Regions from separate parts of the Bacillus seohaeanensis genome, predicted to be linked through region 1. Evidence: predicted binding sites of a transcription regulator. Region 1 holds the regulator's gene; each other region holds the start of a gene.
The links. The regulator LexA, encoded in region 1, represses DNA repair genes until DNA is damaged. The targets are predictions, from matches to a motif close to CGAACATATGTTCG.

Region 1 (6,835 bases):
CACGTAATAATTTAAAACGGGTTCTTTCACAAATGGAAGAACTTGGATTTACAGATTTCAATCTTGGACCAGAGCCAGAATTCTTCCTCTTTAAATTAGATGTGGAAGGTGAACCAACGTTAGAACTTAACGATAACGGTGGATATTTTGATCTAGCACCTACAGACCTAGGTGAAAATTGCCGTCGTGATATTGTCCTTGAGCTAGAAGAAATGGGCTTTGAGATTGAAGCATCTCACCATGAAGTAGCACCAGGTCAACATGAAATCGATTTTAAATATGCGAGTGCGTTAAGAGCATGTGACGACATTCAAACATTTAAATTAGTGGTAAAAACAATTGCTCGTAAACATGGTTTACATGCGACGTTTATGCCAAAACCACTATTTGGCGTAAACGGATCTGGAATGCACTGTAACATGTCTCTATTTAATAAAGGGGAAAATGCATTTTATGATACAAAAGGTGATTTAGAACTAAGTGATACTGCGCGTCAATTTTTAGCTGGAATCATTAAACATGCGACAAGTTTTACAGCTATTACAAACCCAACGATTAACTCTTATAAACGTCTAGTACCAGGATACGAAGCACCTTGTTACGTAGCGTGGTCTGCTCAGAATAGAAGTCCATTAATCCGTATCCCTGCTTCACGTGGAATGAGTACTCGTGTAGAGGTGCGTTCTGTTGACCCAGCTGCTAATCCGTATTTAGCAATGTCTGTTTTACTCGCTGCAGGATTAGATGGAGTTAGAAATAAGTTAGAAGCACCAGCTCCAATTGACCGCAACATTTATGTAATGGATAAACAAGAACGCGAAGAAGCAGGAATTGTTGATCTTCCAGCAACATTACATGCTGCGTTAGAAGAACTTAAAGCAAATGAAGTAATTACAGCTGCACTAGGTGGACATATTACTGAACACTTTATCGAAGCGAAAGAAATCGAATGGGATATGTTCCGTACGCAGGTTCATCCTTGGGAACGCGAGCAGTATATGAAGATGTATTAATAAGATGAAGCCTTGACGCTACTAGTGTCAGGGCTCTTTTTTTAGTCAAAGTGAAACTTCTAATACAAATTGCATCTAAGATCAAAGTTTGACCAAAAGGTTTCCATTCTACAACGTTTTTATAACAATATAAAAAAGGCCCAGAAAAACTGAGCCTGCATAAAATACGATGATTTACTTACCAAACAGTGTCATTATGGCCTTATAAATAAGGACAAACGAAAACACTACAACAGCAAAAATAGCAATGGCAGTAATGATAGTCTGGAAGCTTGATAAAAATGGAATATCTAAAGGTACTTTTAGAAGTGCAAACCCAGCTAGTATACCAGCTATCATTGTAAAAATAAATCTGTCCATAAAAATCTCCTCCCATAGCAATATATGTTCAAGGAGAATGATTATTGACAGGTATTGATTTACAAAAAAACGTCCTAATTGCAGACTGAAATACTATCTATTCTCTGCCCTTTAAAGTGTCTAAAAAACGAGTACACTCTTTCATAAACTAATAATTGAAAAAAGGAGGGGGGCTATGAGTGAAGAAAGTACGGTAATAGTACAGACGTAGATAGAATTGGATACCATTTATAACGGGAAAGTAAAAAGGGACAACTAACTAAACTGGTTATCCCTTTCTTTATTGTAATAATTATTTAGACTTGTATACTAAGAGATGTTGCCTGTGTGCGATTCTAAATAAGCAAAAGCATTAATGGACTTGACGATATACACCAATGACTTTTCCTAATATAGAAACATTTCTTAATATGATGGGCTCCATTATGGAATTCTCTGGTTGTAAACGGATATAATCCTTTTCCTTGAAGAAACGTTTAACAGTTGCTTCGTCCTCTTCTGTCATTGCAACAACAATGTCACCATTATTAGCTGCTTGTTGTTGACGGACAATAACAAAATCTCCATTCAGTATTCCTGCTTCAATCATACTGTCTCCCATAATTTCAAGCATAAATACTTGTTCATCTGCTGGAGCTAATCTTTCAGGTAAGGGGAAAAACTCTTCCACGTTTTCTACTGCAGTAATAGGCTGTCCGGCTGTCACTTTACCGATTAACGGTACGTTCACTACATTTTGTCTTGGGATGTTGTCTTCTTCTAGATTTAAAATCTCAATTGCTCTTGGTTTAGTGGGATCTCTTCGAATCAAGCCTTTGCTTTCCAATCGGGCTAAATGACCGTGTACCGTTGAACTAGAGGCTAACCCGACAGCTTCTCCTATTTCCCTTACAGAAGGTGGATATCCTTTTGTCCTAACTGCTTCTTTAATATACTCCAAAATATCATTTTGTCTTTTGGACAATTTACTCATTTGCACACACCTCTACTATAATTATTCTGGTAATTATAGTATAGCATGGCATCCTAGTAGATACAAACATAAGTTCGAATTTTTTAGTTGACTACAAACGAATGTTCGTATTAGAATGTAACTACAAACAGAACAAGTATTCGTATGGGGGTTATCATAATGTTAAATTTTATTTGGAAACGATTTTCTTATGTTATTATTCTATTAATCTTAGGAGTTGCATCCTTTTCGTTATTTTTAATTCATGTATCATCGCAGCCAGAATATGAACAAATAACGGTAAAACAGGGTGATACGCTTTGGACTATAGCAGAACGGTATGAAGGAAGCCATAGTATGACGAGTGAAGAATTTATTGATTGGATTGGTAAGGAAAATAATCTCTCCACTTTCAAAATAACCGAGGGGGAATTACTAACATTACCTGTTACAGAAAAAGCAATAAAACATAACACCGATGTCCAACTTGCATTAAATGAAGATTAAGAATAGAGGGGGATACGATGAAGGCGTTGATTTACTGTAGAGTAAGTACAAAAAAAGAGACACAAGAATCGTCGCTGGAAAGGCAAGAAATTGAATTGGTGAACCTTGCCGAATCACATGGGTTTGAAGTGTACAAGGTTATTAAAGATCAGGCGAGCGGTTACGATTTAGACCGTCCAGGTGTATTTGAAATATTAGACCTTATAAAAGAGTCTGAAATAGAAGCAATATTTATCCAAGATGAAACTAGAATTGGACGAGGAAACGCAAAAATAGCTCTAATACATTGTCTTTTAAAAGAGAATGTGAAAATTATCAGTTTAAGTCATAGTGGGGAATTGCATTTATCTGAATCTGATTCAATGGTAATCAATATCGTAAGCATGGTAGAAGAATACCAAAGGAAATTACATAATTTAAAAATTAAAAGAGGCATGAAAAGAGCGGTAGAAAAAGGATACCGACCATATAAAAATTTAAAAAATAAAGGTAATCTTGAGGGAAGAGAAAGAATAGAAGTACCGATAGAGGAAATTATTCGCCTAAGAAAAAATGATCTTACGTTTTCTGAAATAGCTGCAACTTTAAGGGGATTTGGGTACAACATTTCCAAAGCAACCGTACATCGACGATATCAGGAATACGTCAATAACCAAAACGAAGAAGAAACCTCTGAATACTAGGAAATAAGTTTAACTGGCAATTAGAACAAACTTTTAGTATCGGGAATATTAAGGACAACTTCAAATCCGTAATTCTTGTCTTATTCCTTTTTTTCTAGTAACATGTCGATATAATTATTCTTGAAAATACGTTATGGAATAGATATAAAGGGGTTTTTATCATGCTTTCAAAAAAGAAAATGAATAGAATTAACGAACTCGCTAAAAAGGCAAAAGCCACAGGGTTATCACCTGAAGAGGCGAAAGAGCAAACAAAACTTAGGAAAGAATATTTAGAGACATTTCGCAAATCAATGAAAAGTACGATTGAAAGTACAAGAGTATTCGATCCTGACGGCAATGAAGTAACACCTCAGAAACTTCAAGATATACAAAGTAAGAAAAAAATGCATTAATAAATATAACATGTTTTTAAAAGGGTTGACCACAAGTGCCTAGCCCTCCCAATTAACTAATAGAAAGTACTAGTTTTCGAGGTACTGTATTTAGTTAAGGAGGTACCTAGCACTTTTTTTGGGTCAACTTCTTTTGTATTTTGGCTGTTTTTGTAAAGATTGTTGCTCTTTAACGGAAATCAACGGGAAAAATTCATAAGTAAAAACAACAATCCATGAGAAAAGAGCCTTTATTTTTATCCCCTCCCGTATCCCGTAACTATTTTTTCATGAAACTCCTTAAACTAAGTTGCACTTGACTAAAGTGAACTTTTAGCGGAAAAAAGTTTTTTGTGAATAATAATAATGATATTATTCAAGATAGTTGTATAAACACGTAAAGAATATTATATTATAAGGGAAGATAGAAAAGGAAGGATGTCTGACTTATGTTTGATAATACAGATCAGTTAGCTATTAATACTATTCGTACACTATCGATTGATGCAATTGAAAAAGCCAATTCCGGTCACCCGGGAATGCCGATGGGAGCAGCTCCTATGGCATACACTTTATGGTCTAAATTTATGAACCATAATCCTAAAAATCCTGATTGGTTCAACCGCGATCGCTTTGTTCTATCTGCGGGTCATGGTTCTATGCTGTTATACAGTCTATTACACCTATCAGGTTATGATGTTTCAATGGAAGATTTAAAAGAATTCCGTCAGTGGGGAAGTAAAACACCAGGACATCCTGAATATGGTCATACACCAGGAGTAGAGGCAACAACTGGACCATTAGGACAAGGTCTTGCAATGGCAGTAGGTATGTCTCTAGCAGAAAGACATTTAGCCTCTGTTTATAATAAAGACAATTATAATATAGTAGATCACTTTACATATTCTATTTGTGGTGATGGCGATTTAATGGAAGGTATTTCTTCAGAAGCAGCTTCTTTAGCTTCCCACCTCAAATTAGGGCGTTTAGTAGTTCTTTATGATTCAAATGACATATCACTTGATGGAGATTTGAATAAGTCATTCTCTGAAAGTATTGAAGGAAGATTCCAGTCTTATGGATGGCAATACATTCGCGTAGAAGACGGAAATAATTTAGATGAAATTGCTGCGGCAATTGAAGAAGCCAAGTCCGATACTAACCGACCAACAATGATCGAAGTAAGAACGGTAATTGGCTACGGATCTCCAAATAAATCCGGAAAATCAGCTGTTCATGGTGCTCCACTTGGAAGTGAAGAACGTACACTTACTAGAGAAGCATATAAATGGACTTTTGAGGAAGACTTCCATGTGCCAGAAGAAGTGTATGAACGCTTTAAGCAACAAATGGTAGATGCAGGACAAGAAAAAGAAAAACAATGGGATGAAATGTTTGCGCAATACAAACAAGAATACCCAGAACTCGCTGCGCAGTTTGAAACAGCGATTAAAGGTGAGTTTCCAGAAGGATGGGACAAAGATATCCCAGTCTATGAAGAAGGTAAAAGTGTAGCTAGCCGTGCATCTTCAGGTGAAGTACTTAATGCAATTGCGAAAAACCTTCCATCTTTCATTGGTGGATCAGCTGACTTAGCTGGATCTAATAAAACAATGATTAAAGATGAAGCCGATTACTCAGCAGAGTCATATGAAGGAAGAAATATTTGGTTTGGTGTTCGTGAATTCGGTATGGGAGCTGCGATGAATGGTATAGCTCTTCATGGTGGGTTACAAATATTCGGCGGTACTTTCTTTGTTTTCAGTGATTACTTAAGACCTGCTATTCGTTTGGCAGCACTTATGGGACTACCTGTAACATATGTCTTTACTCATGATAGTATTGCCGTTGGAGAAGATGGTCCAACACATGAGCCAATTGAACAGCTTCCATCTCTACGAGCAATGCCGAACCTTTCTGTTATCCGTCCAGCTGATGGTAACGAAGTCGCAGCTGCTTGGAGAGTAGCGGTAACTTCTAAAGACAAACCAACTGCACTTGTTCTTACTAGACAGAATTTACCTACATTAAAGGATACTGCAACGAATGCTCAAGAAGGTGTGGAAAAAGGTGCTTATGTTGTTTCTCCAGCTGGTAAAGAACAAGCTGATGCATTACTTCTTGCAACTGGATCAGAAGTTAACTTAGCAGTAGAAGCACAAAGTATTCTAGAAAAAGAAGGTATCAGCGTTTCGGTTGTCAGCATGCCTTCATGGGATCGCTTTGAGCAGCAGTCTAAAGAGTATAAAGAGTCTGTTATTCCAAAATCAGTGAAAAAACGTCTTGGTATTGAAATGGCTGCCCCACTTGGTTGGGACCGCTACGTTGGAGATGAAGGAGACATTTTAGCTATCAATGGTTATGGTGCATCCGCTCCTGGAGAGAAGGTTCTTGCGGAATATGGCTTTACTCCTGAAAACGTTGTGTCCCGTGTGAAAGTATTATTACAAAATTAAGAGTGAAACAGAACAAGCTGCTGACAAAAAATTGTTAGCAGCTTTTCTTTTTGCTCGATTGTGCCTGGCACAGAAGCTACTATATGTACCAGGTACAATAAACCATGTAAAGAACTTTAAAGAGGTGGTCTCCATCGTCATAATAAAAAAAGAAACTTCAGGCGATCGTAGCAGATTCCTTCCACTTCTACTTTTAGCGGATGAATCGGAGGAAGTAGTTAAGGAATATATCGATAAAGGTATTTTATATACTATTTGGGTGAATAGTAATGTGGCTGGTGTTGTTCAATTAATAGAATTAGATGATGCGACAATGGAAATCAAAAATATTGCACTTAAGCCCGAGGATCAAGGAAAAGGGTATGGAAAAAAAGTTTTGCAGATGCTAGTAGCGGAAGTAGAGCGGTTAGGAAAAAAATCTATTATTGTCGGTACGGCAAATTCCAGTATTGATAATATTATATTCTATCAAAAATGTGGGTTTAGAATG
Region 2 (6,835 bases), 700 kb from region 1:
ATGTTTTTCACTTATTTCTTCTAAAGAAAATACGGTCACACTAACCCACGTCATGATAATAAATAACGCCAAGCTTGTGGTGGCGTAACTGCTTAAAATGGGTACACCACTATATGTATAAGTAAGGATAACCCATGCTATATAACTAGCTACAGGAGCAATAAACCGGTAGGATCTTATGTAACTAATAAATTGATACTTAATGAATCCAATCAATCCATTACCTCTTTTCTTTTACTTCATGAATAGAAAATCCTTTTTCTATTAAATGTATAAGTAACGTATCAGAAAATACTGACTCGACTGTGATGAAGACGGTGTGATCGCCTTCCCAATAAGCATGGATTATGTTTTTATTATCTAAATGTTTCTTTGCTTTTTTAGCATATGCCTTGATTAACATTATTTTCTGTTGGCTTTTTTGCTTTTGTTTCCTCGTAATTTTTCCATTCTCTAAACCGAAAACTTGATGTGCAATTCCATCTATTAGTAAATTTTCGTGAGCAGTGAAAACAATTGTACTGTTGCTTTCCAACTCCAGCTGATGCAATAGCTTCTGTTGAGAAGAGAAATCTAGCCCCGTCAAAGGCTCATCCAATACCATTAAATCGGGAGCCGCCATTAAAGCTTGTATAATACCAACTTTCTGTTTTGTCCCTTTTGAACAACTCTTTAAAGGCATTTCAAGGTAATTTTCTACATGGAAAATTTCTGAATACTCCTTAATCTGGCCAATAAGATCGCTTCTTTTTCTTCCACTCATTTCTCCAACTAGAAGTAGGTACTCCATCATTTTAAATCGGATATTTGTGGGAAAATGTTCAGGAACGTAAGCTATCTTTCTAGTACTTCTGTTTACTTTTCCTATTGTAGGCTCATAAATGCCAGCAATTAATTTCAATAGACTGCTTTTACCCGAGCCATTCTCTCCAACAATCGCTACATTTTCTCCTCTGCGTATTACTAGATCAATGTTTTCTAAAATAGGTATTCTTCCAACTTTTTTTGTGGCATTAACAGACTCAAATAAGATAATAGTGCTCAAACCTTTCAATTTCTTTATCATCTTCCGACAGAATCCCCCTTCCTCAAGGAATGTGAAAGGCGGTAGCCCAATGAGTAGGGAGGGGATGAATGTCAGTTGACGTTAGCCAAAGTTGTCGAACAACAAGAACGTATGTGCTATAATTTTCTTGTGCAGGTTGTTCTTTGAAAACTAAAGATATAGGGTTGTTGCAGGAAAAACGTCTGCAACGTAAAATCTTCAACGTTCCGTCGTCCCACACTCACCGAAGTAGCGAAAACCAAGCAAAAGTAGGGAGTGTGGAGAATCCAACGTACAAGATAGTGAGTAATAACCGCAGGAGCTGCGGGGTTAACCTGCTAAAAAACTGGTAGATACACTAGTGTTCGCAGGAATCCCCCACTTCAAGCGTTAGCTAAGTGGGGGTAGTTCAATTCATCAAAAATTTGTTATCTCCAAGACTGCACACCCTTTTCCATTCTTCGATGATCCACTAGTATGAAAAAATAAAACCCTGATACTACAAAATAGAGAACTGTTTTAACATTGATATTGCTATAAAAAATTGACTCTACTAAGTTCAAAATACTGATTAAAAATGAAATTGTTATGAGCCAAAACCAAATTTTGTTATCCAATAATTTCTTTAGCATTAAACATTTCAACCTTTCCATGTTTGCACAACCAATACTTTACAGGTTAATTTTACCATAAATACAAAAAGGCTAACATATAAACCTTAGCTATTTTTGTAAAGTTTGTTGGTTGGTTGTGTACAAGGGACCGTTCCTTTCACCTATTGCCTTTGCCTTCCACACTTTATTTCTATAGCTAGTTAGAAAATATGGAAGATAAGGTTATATTTGTATATAATTAGATTGATTAATAGGAACGTTTGTTCTAAAATATAACTAAACATATATGGAGGTGTTACCAGTGAGGCCTAATCTCACAAAAGATAGTAATGTTCAAGATTTTAAAAATTTTTATTGGTTGAAAGAAGAATTGCAATTATTTTGTAGAGAAAATGGTATAAGTGCATCTGGTTCTAAAATAGAGATTTCAGATAGAATTGAAACGTTTCTTCGAACAGGAGAGGTAAAAAAACCACTTAGAAATTCAAAGGCTAATGTGAAACGACAAACACAGGATAAACTAAGTCTTGATACAGTGATTACGGAAAACCATCGTTGCAGTCAAGATGTAAGAGCTTTTTTTAAGGAAGTGATTAGCCCTAAATTCCATTTTTCTACCCATATTCAAAACTATTTAAAAAACAATGTAGGAAAAACATATCGTGATGTTGTAGATGCTTGGTATAAAGAAGAAGAGCGAAAAAAAGACCCATCCTATAAGAAAAAAATTGCCCCTCCATTTGAATATAATCAATTTATCCGTGACTTTTTTGCTGATCCAAAAAATCAAGGAAAAAAACGTGAAGAAGCAATTAAAGCATGGAACACGATCAAGAAGCTTCCTGGAAGTAATAAATATACGCCCAATAATTAACTTCAACGGTACTATGGAATAGGTTTCAATCAATCCTTACTTCGTCTCAGCTTTTTTAAGATTGTTGAGATGATTCCCTTGGATTGGCTACTCATTATTGTTGAATTCGGAAAGATTGTAACGAATATCTTAGCCACTTCGCTAACAGAAAAGGTTGGGTTTTCAATAAGAAATAGTTCTCTATCCTCCCAATGAACTTCACAACTGCCCCCATTTTCTTTGAGCTTCTTTTCTATTACTTTATCCACATTATTTTCAGCCTCCTCCCTGCTCCATCCGTACTGGTCCATTAAACTAGATTGATATCCATCCTCAAACTCAATAATGATATATTTCCCTTCCATGTGAAGGTTCTTTTCTTTCCGAATCTCTACTTCAAACCCATCTGCTTCAATAGAAATTATTGTCATAAACATCCCTTTCATTTTTTTATAGTATTCCAAAAAAACGAACACATAAACCATTTTGAGATTAAATTAATTTTATTAACTTATGCTAACTCCCTACCTAACACCTACAAAATCCCATTACCGAAAACAGTAAAATATCCTTATTTTTCCGCGCCTTCTATAGGATTTCGACACCTTTTGCAATGATTTGTAGGTTAATAGGTTGGGTTGTCGCTTCGGCAACTCGTTTTTTGTAGGAAATTGTAAATTTACTGAATATTCTATTAATGTAATAATAGCATGGACTTAATAAAAACTCAGAAGGAGGAATTTTATTTGTACCGTAAAACATTTACAGCATTATTAGTTGCTGGACTTGCTTTAAGCTCCAGTGGGTTACCGGCCGAGGCGGGCAACAAACCAACCGATAATCCATCAGCACATGCTTTTGACAACAAAGTAATTAAAAAGATCAACGTAGACAATATGTACAATAACATCGCTAAGTTATCAGCACAGCCCCGTGAAGCAGGTACGGAAGGAGAGTACAATGCCGTCCAGTACATAAAGAGCCAATTTGAGCAGCTTGGCTACGAAACAGAATTACAGCCGTTTACGTTTCCAGAGTGGGATGGTGGAGATTCTTCCATTCTATTGAATGACCAAGTGTTCGATGGCGGTGTACACACATTTAGCGGTTCTGTTAATGGAAATGTAACCGCACCTCTCGTATACGTTGGACTCGGTTCTACTGAAGAAGTCAGCAATGATGTTGAAGGAAAAATTGCTTTAATCGAAAGGGGATCCTATTCCTTTTACGATAAAATTCAACATGTGTTAGATAAAGGGGCAGTCGGTGTCATTATGTTTAATGGCGATGGAAATACTGGCTATCAATTCGGCTCTGCCTATGAAGGACAAGATATCCCGGCTGTTGCCATTTCACGAGAAGATGGGCTTAAACTAGTAAACCGTTTAGAAAACGAAAATGTTACCGCAACTGTTAACGTCGAAAATGCTGGGAATGTCGATAAGACTTCCTACAATGTTATTGCGAAAAAGAAACCACATCCAAATAAGGATACTGGTCAAATTACAATGATTGGCGCACATCATGATTCTGTTCACGGAGGACCAGGCGCAAACGATGACGCATCAGGCGTGTCGGCAGTACTTGAATTAGCGAGAATAATGGCGAAAACACCTACGGATACAGAGCTTCGATTTGTTACATTCGGTGCCGAAGAAAAAGGATTGGTTGGCTCTTACCATTATGCAAGCACATTGAGTGAAGAAGAAGTCGAAAAAACCGTTGCCCATTTCCAATTAGATATGATCGGTAGCCGAGATGCTGGTGACTTAATTATGTTTACACCAGATGGCGAAAAGAACTTAGTAACTGACTTTGGTGCAGCTGCTGGTGCAAGAATTTCAGAGGTTGTCGAATACGGACAATTAGGTCGCAGTGACCATGTTCCTTTCTTTGAACGAGGAATTCCTGCAGCGCTATTCATCCATGCTCCACTTGAACCTTGGTATCATAGCCCTGATGATACTCTAGATAAAATTAGCAAGGAAAAATTGCAAGAAGTGGCTGAAATTGTCGGAGCAGCAGTTTATCAAATTGCACGACCGGATACCCCTGCGTTGGAAAATGCACGAGTTGCCCCTGGTCCTGTTGATTACGAGTATGATGATCGTCCATTATAATACAATTTTTATTTTTAAAATCTATTAATCTTTCATTAAATGGAGAGTGGTCACATGGAAAAGAAAAAGTTCCTTACAATTCTAAGTTCGCTTGCACTCAGTACAAGCCTTGCTATTCCAACGTTTGCGGCTGGAAATCACCCTGGCACACCTGAACAACAAACATACTCAAGTGTTGGATTTACTGATTATGCCCAGTTGCAAAATAAACTAGAACAAATTGAGAAAAACAGTCAAGGTCGAGTAGAAGTTGAGGTTGTTGGCAAGTCCAATCAAGGACGAGATATTTATCAAGCAAGAGTTGGAACAGGAGAGAAAGTAATTTTGATTGAAAGCGAAATCCATGGAAATGAAAAAACTGGAACAGAGGCTCTACTGAATATTCTTCAACATTTGGGCTCTAGTAATTCGCCAAGTGCCAAAGAAATCCGCGAAGAAATAACACTTGTCGTATTACCGAAAATGAACCCTGATGCATCGGAATTAGACCGAAGAGGAAACGATATGACATGGGATGAAGTCGTCGAAGATTTTCCACAACTGGCGGATGCGGCTAAGCCATCATGGAACTATTACTACGCTGAAAACCGTCCTAACATACAAGGCGATGATTACACGACGCAACCAGGATTTGACGTAAATCGTGACTTTAATCCAAACCTGGATTACATTCCTAGTCCAGAAGATATTCCTGGCTCCTCTGACCAACCTGGTTGGTATATTACTCCAGAAGCACAGACAGTTCGTGATGTGTACAAAAACTTACAAGCGGAATTTGGCAATGTGGATGTTTTTGTAGATTTACACCATCAAGGACTTTATTATGTAGAAGGTACAGATAATCCGGTTACCCTTTCCTTATCAGGGCAATTTGTACCGAATCCGAATAGTGTGGAAGGTGAAAAATACGCAGAATATGCCGATAACTATAACTATGACTTTTCACGTCAACTTAATTTAGCTGCTTATGATGCAATTCAATCCATGGGTAACTCACCATTCGATAATATTACGCTTTACAGTCAAGGGCTCGATCTCCCTGGGACTGCATTGGGTTCCTTCGCTTTAAATGGTAGTGGTACAGTATTATTCGAAGTAACTGGTCAAACACATAGCATGGGACAAAAGAAAAAAGGTATGCTGGTTAAAGCAGTTGAAACAGGATTAAACGGTATTATTGAAGGAGTAGCGGATGATTCTGTTGAAAATCTGGATGCTGAGAGATATGAAGAAATTCCTAGAACAGCTTATTCACCAGGGATATAGAAGATAGCAAAAAACAGGAGAGATGCTAATCCCTAGGCTGCTGAAAAAATAACGTTTTAAAAACACAGAAGACTTCCATCAATATATAGAAAATTAAAGAAGGCAAACACCTATATGCAGTAGGCCATTGCCTTCTTTTTCTCTGTAAACGGACTTTTTCAATGCCCTCACTCTGTTCCTTCTCTTTTATACAACGGTGCAATCCTATCAATTCGATTTGTCCAAATACCACCAGTATACTCATCCGGAAGTTGTTTTATATCGTCAACGGTGTCAAACCCTTCTGACCATTTTCCGTTTCCTCCTACTACGATTACCCGTGTATCAACAGCATCCATTCGGTTGAGGAACTTATCTGGCCACCCCCACATCAATCGTGCAAACTTCTCTGGAATATGTAATTGCGTTTTTTCGCACGCAGCTGGAACATGCCCTGTCCATCCCCCTGCCAAATAAGGAATCAAGCAACTTTTCAATGTAGCTCTGGACATAACCCGAAGATCTGGAAGTTGATTTTTTAACGAAGCAACTGGTCGGTCTCCTCCGTAAACAGTTAATTGACTTAACCTCTTTTCCGATAATTTTGAAAGGTAATGTGCTAGTTGTTTTCCCTCTTCGGGATCATCACTTTTTATATGAATTAAGAATTCCCCTTCTGGAAAATCGGATAAGACTTCGTCAAGGGAAGGCATTAACCCTACACCTTTGCCACGGAAAGGAAATGTTTTGCCATTATCTGCGGTGTAGCCATAACCTATGTCCACTTTTTTCAATTCTTGCATTGTATAGTCTTGCGTTGTTCCCTCTACATCTGTTCGACAATCCAATGTCCAATCATGAAAAACAGCAAATTGTCCATCTTTCGTAGGCTTAATATCTAATTCCACGATATCAGCACCTGCATCAAATGCCGCTTCCATTGAAGGGATGGTATTTT
Region 3 (6,835 bases), on a different contig from region 1:
ACAGCAAAATTTATTTATCCCACATTAACGGGCAGTGAGCCCCCTACTTCAAGGTTTAGAGGAATCAAAAAAGCATAAGTGGGGGGAACTGCCCGTTACTGCCTAATTAGTGCGGGAAAGCCTCACTAGTGGAAGTTTTACTTTATAGGAGTGTCTGATTTTATGCTAAAAAAGGCTATCGTGATAGCACTGAGTACATTTGCGTTGGTTGGATGCAGCTCAGAAGTTGATGATGAAAAAGAGAAAGTAGAACAAGGAACAGTAGAGCCGGGGAATAATGAGCAGGTAGAAGAAGCTGCTTTTCAGTTTCCGTTAACGGGAGAAAGGACCAAACAGGAACCTGAAGTACGTTCTGTTGCCGTAATGGTCAATAATCATCCAAAAGCAAGACCTCAATCTGGTTTGTCTCAAGCGGACATTGTCTATGAAGTGTTAGCTGAGGGGGAAATTACAAGATTCCTTGCTATTTTCCAAAGTGAAAAACCTGAAAAAATTGGTCCTGTTCGTAGTGCCCGTGATTACTATATTGATTTAGCTAAAGGGTACGATAGTCTTTATATTGCTCATGGATACAGCCCAAAAGCAAGAGAAATGCTGCGCGGTGGTAGTATAGATAATTTAAATGGGATTGAATATGATGGAAGTCTTTTTAAGCGTGCTAGCGATCGAGTAGCACCGCATAACTCTTACATTTCGTATACAGATATTGTAAGAGGAGCAGAAGATAAAGAATTTGAGATGAGCACTCCACCGGAAAACTTATCTTTTTTAGAAAAAGAAGAGAAAATTACAGGTGAGATGGTGGAATCTGTTACGGTATCTTACTTTGATAATCCACTTTTTGAAGTTGTATATCAATATAACGAGGAAAAGGGTAAGTATGAACGTTACTCCAATGGTGAACAAACTATTGACTATGAAACAGGTGAACCAGTGCTATTGGAAAATATTTTTATTGCAGAAACGGCTCATAAAGTGGTGGATAGTGCCGGCAGAAGAAATATTGATATTCAATCTGGAGGAGAAGCATATCTCCTACAAGAAGGCAAGATGCAGCAAGTCGAATGGGAAAATGAGGGCGGAAAGATTTTACCGTATAAGGATGGTGAACAAGTTCCGTTTGTAAAAGGCTCTACATGGATTAATATCATTCCTGATAATCCGGGCCTAGATGGATCTGTTTCCTATTAAGCCTAAGAATAAAGAAAAGGAGTTTATCTATGCAAATAAATAAAATAAGAGGAAAAGAACTAGATCAGTTATTTAATGCAGTACTTTCCCTACAAGATAAAGAAGAATGTTATCGCTTTTTTGATGATTTATGTACCATTAATGAAATTCAATCACTTTCACAACGTCTAGAAGTAGCCCGAATGCTTCAAGATGGCAAAACATATCATAAAATTGAGACAGAAACGGGGGCAAGCACTGCAACAATTTCTCGTGTGAAACGTTGTTTGAATTATGGAAACGATGCCTATCAAATGGTATTAGACCGAGTAGATGAAGGAAAATAATTTGGTGGACCGCTCATAACGAGTGGTTCTTTTTTTATGGTGCACGAGGATGGTAATCTTGCTAATTAAAATATATATCTAGTGACTAGCCCTTTAAAGTGTTAGTCATTTTTTATCGGCGAAACGACAAACATTGACTTATTTCAACGTAATCTGCTGTTATATATTTAAAATCCGAGCTCAAATAATACGTTTAATTATGCCTATCTCTTGCAGAAAAAGGCTCGAAATCATTTTTAATATCCTATAGTTTACATTAGAAGAGATAATGCGACTCCTTCTTACAAATGATATAATGTTGAGATGGATGAAAGAATGGAGGAACTATTGATGTATGATGTCCGCGAATGGAGCCATGTGTTTAAATTGGATCCTGCCAAAGATATAAGTGATGAGGATTTAGAGGCTATTTGTGAATCAGGAACAGATGCGATAATCGTAGGGGGAACGGACGGGGTAACACTTGAAAAAGTGCTGGATTTAATGGCCCGCGTTAGACGCTACACTGTTCCTTGTGTATTAGAAGTTTCTAATCTAGAATCGATTACACCAGGCTTTGATTTATACTTTATTCCAATGGTTTTAAACAGCTCGAAAATAGATTGGGTAACAGGTTTGCATCATCAGGCTGTAAAAGAATATGGTGAAATCATGAACTGGGAAGAGATTATTGTAGAGGGCTATTGCATCTTAAATGAAGACTGCAAAGCTGCGAAGCTAACGGAAGCCAACACCTCTATAGTAGAAGAGGACGTTGCGGCTTATGCTATGATGGCAGAGAAAATGTTTCATTTACCGATATTTTATCTTGAATACAGCGGTACGTATGGAGATGTAAAAACGGTTGAAGAAGTTAGTCGCACGTTAGAAGAAACGACATTGTTCTATGGAGGCGGCATTAAAACTGTCGAACAAGCCAAAGAAATGGCTGAAGTAGCAGACGTAATTGTAGTAGGAAATATAATATATGAAAACCTTAAGGAAGCACTTAAAACGGTAAAATCTATAAAATAGAAGTCCGTCCCTCAACGCTTTAGAGCGATAAAATGCGACGGTTTTGCTCGTTTTTTGGATTGTGTTGGTATATAATGTTGTTATAAAATAGAGAACAAATGTTCGTTATGGTGGTGAGAGAATGCAATTTTTGACTGATCGATTATTGAATGGAATGAATCCGCAGCAAAGGGATGCTGTGAAGGCAACGGATGGACCATTATTGATTATGGCTGGTGCAGGATCCGGGAAGACGCGTGTGTTGACACATCGAATTGCCTATCTCATGGTGGAAAAAGGAGTTAACCCGTATAATATTTTGGCGATTACCTTTACGAATAAAGCAGCAAGGGAAATGAAAGACCGTATTGGGAATATTCTTGGCGGTGCAGCTGAGGATATTTGGATTTCAACCTTTCATAGTATGTGCGTCCGCATTTTAAGGCGAGATATTGACAGAATTGGTATTAATCGAAACTTTACGATTTTAGATCCAACAGATCAGAAATCTGTTATTAAAGCAGTTTTAAAAGAGAAGAATATTGACCCAAAAAAATTTGATCCTCGTTCTATCTTAGGAAGTATAAGCTCCGCAAAAAATGAACTGATAACACCAGAAGAATTTTCAAAAACAGCTGGAGGCTACTATGACACGGTTGTATCCGATGTTTATACGGAATATCAAAAGAGATTGCGGAAGAACCAAGCACTCGATTTTGATGATTTAATTATGACGACGATTCAACTTTTTCAACGTGTTCCAGAAGTATTGGAATTTTATCAACGTAAGTTCCAATACATTCATGTAGATGAATACCAAGATACAAATAGAGCGCAATATATGCTTGTCAAATTGCTAGCAGCACGCTTTCACAATCTTTGTGTTGTCGGTGATTCTGATCAATCCATTTACCGGTGGCGTGGAGCTGATATCGCTAATATTCTATCGTTTGAAAAGGATTATCCAAGTGCAACGGTAATTCTTTTAGAACAGAATTATCGTTCTACGCAAAGAATATTAGAAGCAGCTAATAAAGTTATTAATAATAATTCAAATAGAAAAGATAAAAATTTATGGACAGAAAACTTGGAAGGGGAAAAGATCTCTTATTTCCGTGCGGATACAGAACAATCAGAAGCACAGTTCGTTACAGGAAAGATTAAAGAAATGGTCGAGAGCGGCAAACGTAAATACTCCGACTTTGCCATTCTGTATCGTACAAATGCTCAGTCCCGTGTAATGGAGGAAATTTTACTTAAATCGAATATCGAATACTCGATTGTTGGCGGAATAAAGTTCTATGATCGTAAAGAAATAAAAGATATTTTAGCTTACCTTCGACTTATTGCCAATCCGGATGATGATATTAGTTTGCAACGAGTTATTAATGTTCCCAAAAGAGGTGTAGGGTCTACATCTATAGATAAGATTGCTCGATATGCAGCAGATCACGACATATCCATGTTCCGTGCATTGGAAGAAGCAGATTTTATTGGGCTGAGTCCTAAGATTACAAAGGCAGTAATGGAATTTAAAGAAATGGTTAAAGGCTATACAGCAATGCAAGAATACCTGTCTGTAACAGAGCTGGTAGAAGAAATACTAGATAAATCAGGCTACAAAGAGATGTTAAAATCGGAAAAATCTATTGAATCGCAAAGCAGATTAGAAAACTTAGATGAGTTTTTATCTGTTACGAAAAGCTTTGAAGATACAAATGATGATAAGAGTTTAGTGGCGTTCTTAACTGATTTAGCATTAGTTGCAGATATAGACCGTTTAGATGAAGACGACCAACCGAAGGAATCGGTTGTTTTAATGACACTTCATGCTGCCAAAGGGTTAGAGTTTCCTGTCGTGTTCCTTATGGGAATGGAGGAGGGGGTATTCCCTCACAGCCGTTCTCTTATGGAAGAAGAGGAGATGGAGGAAGAACGCCGTCTTGCTTATGTAGGAATAACGAGAGCGGAAGAAGAACTTTTTATGACAAATGCACAAATGAGAACATTATTTGGCCAAACAAAAATGAATCCAGTTTCGCGTTTTATTGGTGAGATTCCAACGGAACTGTTGGATGAAGTGGTACCGGAAAAGAAAACACCGTTTCAGACGAAATCGAAATCCTCCTTTGGGCAGGTATCTCCTTCTGCGAGACGAACAATGCCCCGTAAACCTGTTTCTAGACCTGTTCCAACTTCAACAGGTGGAGAGGCTGCTAATTGGCAAGTAGGAGACAAAGCCCAGCATAAAAAGTGGGGGACGGGAACGGTTGTCAGTGTGAAAGGCTCTGGTGACAATACAGAACTTGACATCGCTTTTCCAAATCCAAATGGAATCAAACGTTTACTGGCTAAATTTGCTCCCATAGAGAAAGTTTAAAGCGAAATTTCAATCAATCCGGGTTTTACTGCCAATTAATGTGGGATAAAGTGAAGGAAAGGGTTGTTTTAATGGAATGGAATTCAGCTGAAAAGCGTGTAAAAGAGCTACAAGATTTATTAAATAAATATAATTATGAATATCATGTATTGGATAAACCATCCGTTACCGATGCTGAGTATGACCAATTGCTGCGTGAACTTATAAAGCTTGAGGAAGAATATCCGAGTTTGAAATCGGCAGACTCACCATCTCAGCGTGTTGGCGGTGCTGTACTGGATTCTTTTGAAAAAGTACAGCATAGAACATCCATGTTAAGTCTAGGAAATGCTTTTAACGAAGAAGACCTGCGAGATTTTGATCGTAAAGTCCGTCAAGCAGTAGGAGAAGAATTTTCATATGTTTGTGAACTGAAAATTGATGGATTAGCTGTTTCACTTCGTTACGAAAATGGATTGTTAGCACAAGGTGCAACCCGCGGAGATGGAACAATAGGAGAGGATATTACGAAGAATCTGAAAACAATTCGTTCTATCCCGTTAAAAATTTCTGAACCTTTATCAATTGAAGTTCGTGGTGAAGCATTTATGCCAAAAGGATCTTTCGGGGCATTAAATAAAGTAAAAGAAGAAAAAGGAGAAGAACCGTTTGCCAATCCGCGAAATGCGGCAGCTGGTTCTCTTCGTCAGCTTGATCCTAAAATTGCGGCGTCCCGAAATTTGGATATTTTCTTATACGCAATTGCTGATGTAGGAGACACAGAGATAGAATCACATAGTGAAGGATTAGACCGTTTAGAAGAGCTTGGCTTTAAAACAAATAAAGAGCGGAAACGCTGTGAAAATATTGAAGAGGTCATTCAATATGTGGAAGAATGGACGACTAGACGTCCTGATCTTTCTTATGATATTGATGGAATTGTTATCAAAGTGGATTCGCTTGATCAACAAGAAGAACTCGGCACGACAGCTAAAAGTCCGCGATGGGCAATTGCTTATAAATTTCCGGCAGAAGAAGTGGTAACGGTTCTAAGAGATATTGAACTAAGTGTTGGGCGGACTGGTGTTGTTACTCCTACGGCGATTTTAGACCCAGTTCGAGTAGCTGGAACAACTGTTCAAAGGGCATCACTCCATAATGAAGATTTAATTAGAGAAAAGGATATTAAAATCGGCGATCATGTTGTGATAAAAAAAGCTGGTGATATCATTCCTGAGGTCGTAAATGTGCTTGAAGATCGACGGACAGGAGAAGAACAAGAGTTTTTGATGCCGAGTCATTGTCCTGAATGTGAAAGTGAACTAGTGCGACTAGAAGGAGAAGTAGCTCTGCGTTGTATTAATCCAAAGTGTCCAGCGCAAATACGAGAAGGTCTTATTCATTTTGTATCAAGAAATGCGATGAATATTGATGGACTCGGTGAAAAGGTCATCAGTCAGTTATTTAGAGAAAAACTCATTGTCGACGTGGCAGATTTGTACAAGTTGAAAAAAGAGCAATTGCTTGAACTGGAGCGGATGGGAGAAAAATCTGTAGATAATTTGCTTGAAGCAATTGAAAAGTCTAAGCAAAATTCATTGGAAAAACTGTTGTTTGGGCTTGGTATACGTCATGTTGGAGCAAAGGCTGCTAAAACATTAGCTCAACAATTTAATACCATTGATAAGCTAGCGAAAGCAACAAAAGAAGAGCTGACAGCTATCAATGAAATTGGAGACAAAATGGCAGACGCAGTCGTTGCGTATTTTGAAAATGAAGAAGTTCAAGAGCTTTTAATAGAGTTGAAACAAGTCGGGGTTAACTTGGAGTACAAAGGACCTAAACTAGTAGCAGTGGATGAAATAGACTCTTATTTTGCAGGGAAAACGGTTGTGCTTACAGGAAAAATGGAGCAACTGGGGCGTAATGAGGCAAAAGAGAAGATTGAAGCCTCTGGAGGAAAAGT

Region 2: ACFSUL_RS14905 (DUF6434 domain-containing protein) is a predicted target of LexA. The motif match lies at 1,913-1,926, and genes of this name have one in related genera.
Region 3: pcrA (DNA helicase PcrA) is a predicted target of LexA. The motif match lies at 2,623-2,636, and genes of this name have one in related genera.

The regions. Positions count from the first base shown of each region.
Region 1 is NZ_JBHUMF010000031.1:1,023,525-1,030,359, reverse strand. Features, by position in the region: gene glnA (type I glutamate--ammonia ligase) at 1-1,013, shown strand, start outside; gene ACFSUL_RS18275 (hypothetical protein) at 1,188-1,373, opposite strand; gene lexA (transcriptional repressor LexA) at 1,726-2,346, opposite strand; gene yneA (cell division suppressor protein YneA) at 2,506-2,832, shown strand; gene ACFSUL_RS18260 (YneB family resolvase-like protein) at 2,850-3,515, shown strand; gene ACFSUL_RS18255 (DUF896 domain-containing protein) at 3,677-3,910, shown strand; gene tkt (transketolase) at 4,339-6,345, shown strand; gene ACFSUL_RS18245 (GNAT family N-acetyltransferase) at 6,377-6,835, shown strand, end outside.
Region 2 is NZ_JBHUMF010000031.1:320,986-327,820, reverse strand. Features, by position in the region: gene ACFSUL_RS14915 (hypothetical protein) at 1-216, opposite strand, end outside; gene ACFSUL_RS14910 (ATP-binding cassette domain-containing protein) at 221-1,066, opposite strand; gene ACFSUL_RS14905 (DUF6434 domain-containing protein) at 1,961-2,533, shown strand; gene ACFSUL_RS14900 (hypothetical protein) at 2,563-2,943, opposite strand; gene ACFSUL_RS14895 (M28 family peptidase) at 3,259-4,632, shown strand; gene ACFSUL_RS14890 (M14 family zinc carboxypeptidase) at 4,687-5,898, shown strand; gene ACFSUL_RS14885 (glycerophosphodiester phosphodiesterase family protein) at 6,066-6,835, opposite strand, start outside.
Region 3 is NZ_JBHUMF010000034.1:19,501-26,335, forward strand. Features, by position in the region: gene ACFSUL_RS20210 (DUF3048 domain-containing protein) at 163-1,191, shown strand; gene ACFSUL_RS20215 (YerC/YecD family TrpR-related protein) at 1,221-1,517, shown strand; gene ACFSUL_RS20220 (heptaprenylglyceryl phosphate synthase) at 1,848-2,531, shown strand; gene pcrA (DNA helicase PcrA) at 2,653-4,890, shown strand; gene ligA (NAD-dependent DNA ligase LigA) at 4,962-6,835, shown strand, end outside.